Linked DNA regions of Cupriavidus taiwanensis LMG 19424. The protein of the gene in region 1 interacts with the protein of each later gene in a pairwise test. Links are inferred from orthologs where the notes say so. Each region holds a gene or a part of one and is shown in the gene's direction. Other genes may lie near its edges. The genes, in order: RALTA_RS06970 and grxD.

Evidence for each region.
Region 2: the proteins of RALTA_RS06970 (region 1) and grxD interact in binary tests that used the Escherichia coli proteins (3 or more experiments, as listed by UniProt). The link is inferred for Cupriavidus taiwanensis LMG 19424 from one-to-one orthologs.

What each region holds. Positions count from the first base shown.
Region 1 is NC_010528.1:1,510,836-1,513,928, reverse strand. The notes cover bases 128-2,902. They hold RALTA_RS06970 (BolA family protein), read left to right. Parts: upstream 128-1,239; coding sequence 1,240-1,566; downstream 1,567-2,902. Other genes in these bases: purL (phosphoribosylformylglycinamidine synthase), read right to left, coding at 2,858-2,902; RALTA_RS06960 (hypothetical protein), read left to right, coding at 2,408-2,707; RALTA_RS06965 (peptidylprolyl isomerase), read left to right, coding at 1,571-2,365; RALTA_RS06975 (septation protein A), read left to right, coding at 651-1,190; msrB (peptide-methionine (R)-S-oxide reductase MsrB), read left to right, coding at 150-605. Outside these bases: RALTA_RS06985 (protein adenylyltransferase SelO), read left to right, coding at 1-98; more of purL, read right to left, coding at 2,903-3,093. UniProt on the Escherichia coli protein: Transcriptional regulator that plays an important role in general stress response. Has many effects on cell morphology, cell growth and cell division. Acts by regulating the transcription of many genes, including dacA (PBP-5), dacC (PBP-6), ampC and mreB.
Region 2 is NC_010528.1:2,963,104-2,966,196, forward strand. The notes cover bases 143-2,917. They hold grxD (Grx4 family monothiol glutaredoxin), read left to right. Parts: upstream 143-1,261; coding sequence 1,262-1,573; downstream 1,574-2,917. Other genes in these bases: prmC (peptide chain release factor N(5)-glutamine methyltransferase), read left to right, coding at 247-1,140; RALTA_RS13635 (UbiX family flavin prenyltransferase), read left to right, coding at 1,582-2,205; RALTA_RS13640 (hypothetical protein), read right to left, coding at 2,260-2,460; amaB (L-piperidine-6-carboxylate dehydrogenase), read right to left, coding at 2,604-2,917. Outside these bases: RALTA_RS13620 (hypothetical protein), read left to right, coding at 1-91; more of amaB, read right to left, coding at 2,918-3,093. UniProt on the Escherichia coli protein: Monothiol glutaredoxin involved in the biogenesis of iron-sulfur clusters.

The sequences.
Region 1 (3,093 bases):
TGCTGTCGCGCCCGTTCGACGAACAGCCCGAGGCCGAGCACTACGCCGCGCTGCCGCCGGACTGGGCCGCGGGGCTGGAGGTCAGCTGCTCGTCTTGACGACTGTGCCTGACCGGCCATCTACTCCAAGGGAACACCGCGAGGACAACCATGACCACCACCAAGACCGACGCCGAGTGGCGTGCACAACTCTCTGACATCGAATACCGCGTGACCCGCGAAGCCGCCACCGAGCGCCCGTTCACCGGCCGCTACTGGGACCACTGGGACCAGGGCATCTACCACTGCGTGGGCTGCGGCACGCCGCTGTTCGAATCGGCCACCAAGTTCGACGCCGGCTGCGGCTGGCCCAGCTACTTCCGCCCGATCAACGGCGAGGTCATTGCCGAGCATGTCGACCATAGCCACGGCATGACGCGCATCGAAGTCCGCTGCAAGGAATGCGGCAGCCACCTGGGCCACGTGTTCGAGGATGGCCCGGCGCCGACGGGGCTGCGCTATTGCATCAACTCGGCTGCGCTAAAATTCGACGATCGCGACCCGGATCAGCGTGCGGCGGATGATGCCCACGCTGGCGGCGCACCCAAACGCGACCCGCAGCCCTGATGCCTGAATGGTCCGGCCCGGACGCCGGACACAACCTGGACCCGCATGAAATTCCTGTTCGACCTGTTCCCGGTCATCCTTTTCTTTGCCGCCTTCAAGCTGGCCGACATCTACACCGCCACCGCCGTGGCCATTGGCGCCACGGTGCTGCAGATCGGCTGGGTCTGGTTCCGCCACCGCAAGGTCGAGCCGATGCAGTGGGTCAGCCTGCTGATCATCGCGGTCTTCGGCGGCGCCACGCTGGTGCTGCACAACGAGACCTTCATCAAGTGGAAGCCGACCGTGCTGTACTGGCTGTTCGCGGCCGCGCTGCTGGGTTCGGTGCTGGTGTGGCGCAAGAACCTGATCCGCGCCATGATGGAAAAGCAGGTGTCCCTGCCGGATCCGGTGTGGGCGCGCCTGAATCTGGCCTGGGCCGGCTTCTTCGCCGCCATGGGCGTGCTCAACCTGTACGTGGCCTACCAGTTCTCGACCGAGGCCTGGGTCAACTTCAAGCTGTTCGGCAGCATGGGGCTGATGCTGGTCTTCATCGTCGCGCAAAGCGTCTGGCTGTCGCGCCACATGCCCGAAAACACCCAGGACTGACGGCGGCGCCCCGCCCCGTTCCGCCCCCACGAACCGAAGGAAACCATTGATGGCAGCCGATCCCGCCACGATCGAGGCAATGCTGCGCACAGCGCTCGCCCCCAGCCACCTGGCCGTGCGCGACGACAGCGCGCTGCACGCCGGACACGCCGGCGCCGCGTCCGGCGGCGGACATTACGACGTGACAATCGTCAGCGAGCGCTTTGCGGGTCACAACCGGGTTGCCCGACACCGCATGGTGTATGATGCGCTGCGCGGTCTGTTCCCCACGCAGATCCACGCCCTCGCCGTGACTGCGTTCACCGACCAAGAGTACCAATCCCGCGCACAATCCCTCGCATCCTCACGCGATTCTTCCAGCAACTCTCAGACCTGATTCCATGAAGACCACCGTCCTCTCGTTCAGCCTGGCGGCTGTGCTTGCTGCCGGCAGCCTGCCGGCCATCGCCCAGAATGCCGCCGTCGTGAATGGCAAGGCCATTCCGTCGGCAAAGCTGGACAAGTTGATCGCCGGCACCGGCCAGCCCGACAGCCCGGAGCTGCGCACGCGCGCGCGCAACATGCTGATCGACCGCGAACTGCTCGTGCAGGAAGCCAACAAGCGCGGCCTGACCCAGCGCGACGACGTGCAGGAGCAACTGGAACAGGCGCGCCTGAACGTGCTGGCCGGTGCGGTGTTCGAAGACTACGTCAAGACCCACGGCGCCAGCGACGCCGAGCTGCGCAAGCAGTACGACAAGATCAAGTCGCAGTTCGGCAACGGCAAGGAATACCATGCCCGCCATATCCTGGTGGAAAAGGAAGCCGACGCCAAGGCCATCATCGCCAAGATCAAGGGCGGCGCCAAGTTCGAGGACCAGGCCAAGGCCGCGTCGAAGGACCCGGGCTCGGCCGCCAACGGCGGCGACCTGGACTGGGCCAACAGCAGCAGCTACGTGCCCGAGTTCTCCGCGGCCATGACCGGCCTGAAGAAGGGCCAGATGACCGACACCCCGGTCAAGACCCAGTTTGGCTGGCACATTATCGAGCTGGTCGACGTGCGCGACGCCAAGATCCCGTCGTTCGAAGAAGTGAAGCCGCAGCTGACGCAGATGCTGATGGGCGACCAGAACTGGCAACGCGAGCAGTTCCAGGCCATGATGAAGTCCCTGAAGGACAAGGCCAGGATCCAGTAAGCCGCGGGCCGGTCGCCCCCGCCGGCCCTGCAGCCATTCAGGATGCAGCGCGTGCACACGACCGGCCGCTACTGGCAGCTCTGGCATCTCTCGTCCCGGGGCCTGTGCTATTGCGCACTGGCCTGGGCGACCCTGGACGGCGCCGCCCCCGGCTGGCGCCGGCTCCATCCCCACCTCCCCTTGCGGGATCGGTATTCCCCGGAAAAGACCTTGCATGCCGTCGTGGCCTATCAACTGGCCAGCGGCGCGCTGGCGCCCGCGCGCCATGATGAGGGCGCGCGGATGCTGACGTATGCGTATGTGGCGTGGAGTTCGAGGCCGCGGGGAGTGGCTGCGGCCTGACGCCGGCCTTGGGGCGCAGGCGGGTGCGTATCGGGATGGTGGGTTCGGGGGCGGCGCCGGGCTTCGTTGATGCGCCGGCCCTCACCCCCGCCCCTCCCCGCAATCAGGAGAGGCTAAACCGCCAGAAGTCGGTTCCCCTGGCGCGGAGCCTTACCCCACCCACTTCCTCGCATTGCGGAACATCCGCATCCACGGGCTGCCGCCGTCGGCGACCTGCTTCCATGCGTCCGGCGCCCAGCTCATGGTCGCGGCGCGGAAGACGCGCTCGGGGTGCGGCATCAGCACAGTGAAGCGGCCGTCGACGGTGGTCACCGAGGTGATGCCGTCCGGCGAGCCGTTCGGGTTGAGCGGATAGGTCTGCGTGACCGCGCCGTAGTTGTCGACAA
Region 2 (3,093 bases), 1.5 Mb from region 1 along the record:
CGCCGGCAACGCCATGGAGCATGCCAAGCAGGCCGCCAAGGATGCCGTCAACGCCGGCGCCGACAAGGCCAAGGACGCCGTCAATAAGTAATCGCCCCGGCGGGGGTATTGCGCCCGCCGCCGCCGAGGAGCGGTACACTGGCGCGAAGCCGGAAGTCCCCCAGAGCACCGCCCCCGAAGCCCCGCCAGGTCCCGCACCGGTGGGGTTTTTTGTAGCCGGCACCAGAACCGTCTCTTGCCCACTTGATGTCCACCCCCGACTCCGCCGCGCTGCCGGCAACGCCCACGCTGCGCGAGGCCCAGACCCTCGCCGCCATGGCCGGGCTGCCTGCGCTGGAAGCGCGCATGCTGCTGACCCACGTCACCGGCCTGAGCCGCACCCAGCTGATCACGCGCGACACCGACGTGCTGACCATCGCCCAGCGCGATGCGTTGGCGACGCTGCTGGCGCGGCGGCTGGCGGGCGAGCCGATGGCCTACCTGATCGGCGAACGCGAGTTCTTTGGCCGCAAGTTCCGGGTCACGCCCGACGTGCTGATCCCGCGCCCCGATACCGAGGTTGCCGCGGAAGCCGCGCTGGCTCGGCTGGCCCCGGTGCCGCACCCCAATGTGCTGGACCTCGGCACGGGCTCCGGCATCCTTGCCGTGACGCTGGCGCGCGAGCGGCGCGACGCGCGGGTCTGGGCCACCGACATCTCGCCCGGCGCGCTGATGGTGGCGCAGGACAATGCCCGCGCGCTGGGCGCCGAACATATCGAGTTCCTGGTCTCCGACTGGTACTCGGCGCTGCCGCCGGACCTGCGCTTTCACCTGATCGTCAGCAACCCGCCCTATATCGCCGCGGGCGACCCGCACCTGGCCGAAGGCGACCTGCGCTTCGAGCCGATCGACGCGCTGACCGACCACGACGATGGCCTCTCCGACCTGCGCGCCATCGTCAGCGGCGCCGGCATGCGGCTGCTGCCCGGTGGCTGGCTGCTGATGGAACATGGCTATGACCAGGCCGCGGCGACGCGCCAGTTGCTCGAAGCCTCCGGCTTCGCCGACGTGTTCACGGCGCGCGACCTGGCCGGGCTGGAGCGCTGCACCGGCGGACGCTGGCCGGGCGCACGGCCTGCCGGCACGTCCGCGGCGCCCTGAAGCGCAGCGGCGATTCCGGTAAAATCGTTATCAGACTCCCGCCGTGCGGCCCGGCCGCACGGTATCCCTTTCTCCCCAGGCGGCGCCCGCGACACGGCCTCGCCCCACTGAAAAGCAAACCATGAGCGACGTGCAGCAACAGATCGACCAGATCGTCAAGGGCAACCCCGTAGTCCTGTTCATGAAGGGCACCGCGCAATTCCCGATGTGCGGCTTCTCCGGCCGCGCCATCCAGATCCTGAAGGCCTGCGGCGTCGATGCGCCGACCACGGTCAACGTGCTGGACGACGAAGGCATCCGCCAGGGCATCAAGGAATACGCCAACTGGCCGACCATTCCCCAGCTCTACGTGAACGGCGAGTTCATCGGCGGCTCGGACATCATGATGGAGATGTACCAGAACGGCGAACTGCAAACCCTGCTGAAGGGCTGAACCAGGCCATGTCCGGGGCTGGCGGCACACCGCAACGGCTGATCGTCGCCATCACCGGCGCCACCGGCGCCATCTACGGCGTGCGCCTGCTGCAGGTGCTGCGCGCGGCGCCCGCGGTGGAGACCCATCTGCTGATTTCGCCGGCCGGCGTGATGAACCTGCAGCATGAGCTGGACATCGGCCGGGCCGAGGTGGAAGCGCTGGCCAGCGTCGTGCACAACGTGCGCGACATCGGCGCCACCATCGCCAGCGGCTCGTTCCGCGCGCAGGCCATGGTGGTGGCGCCCTGCTCCATGCGCACGCTGGCGGCGATCGCGCATGGTTTCTCCGACAACCTGATCACGCGCGCCGCCGACGTCACGCTGAAAGAGCGCCGCAAGCTGGTGCTGATGGTGCGCGAGACGCCGCTGAACCTGGCTCACCTGCGCAACATGACGGCGGTCACGGAGATGGGCGGGATCGTGTTCCCGCCGGTGCCGGGCTTCTACCAGAAGCCGCAGAGCATTGCCGAACTGGTCGACCATACGGTCGGGCGCGTGCTGGACCTGGTGGACCTGCCGCAGATCGGCCAGACCCTCGCGCCGAGTTGGGGCGGGCTCAACGCCCGCGCCGGCGACGCGGCCGGCAACTGAGTCCGGCCGCCCCGATTGCCGCGAACGATTGCCGCGAACGATCACCGCCGACGATTACCAGCGGCGATAGCCGCGGCCATAGTAGCCATAGCCGTAGCCGCCGTAGTAGTAAGGACGGGGCGCCACGACCACCGGCGCGGGCGCCACGTACACCGGCGCCGGACCGACCGCCGGGCCGGCGGGCGTGGGATAGACGGCGCAGCCGCCCAGCAGGGTCACCGATGCCGCACCGGCAGCCAGTCCAATCGTCAGCATTCTCATCATTTCATCCTTGGGGTCGCAACGGGCATGTGCGTGCCTTGCTGACGTTATACGGGTGGAACGCGTAATACGGCGTCAAAGCCGTGTAACGCTTGTTACCGTTCCCTACTTGTCATGTCGCCACCCCTGGATGCCGTCTAGATTTCGAAGCGGATGCCCTGTGCCAGCGGCAGCGAATCGCCGTAGTTGATGGTGTTGGTGGCGCGGCGCATATAGCCCTTCCACGCATCGGAGCCTGATTCGCGGCCGCCGCCGGTCGCTTTCTCGCCGCCGAAGGCGCCGCCGATTTCCGCGCCGCTGGTGCCGATATTGACGTTGGCGATGCCGCAATCGCTGCCCGCCGACGACAGGAAGCGCTCGGCCTCGCGTATCGATTCGGTGAAGATGCACGACGACAGCCCGTGGGCGGCGGCATTGTTCAGCGCGATGGCCTCGTCCAGCGAGGTGTACGGCATCAGGTACAGGATCGGCGCGAAGGTCTCGGTCAGCATGGTGTCGTGCTGCGCGTCGGTCATCACCAGCGCGGGCCGCACGTAGTGCGCATGCGGATAGCGGTCGGCCAGCAGGCGCTCGCCGCCGGTGACGATATTGCCCTGCGCCCGGCACGCCGCCAGCGCGTTGGCCATG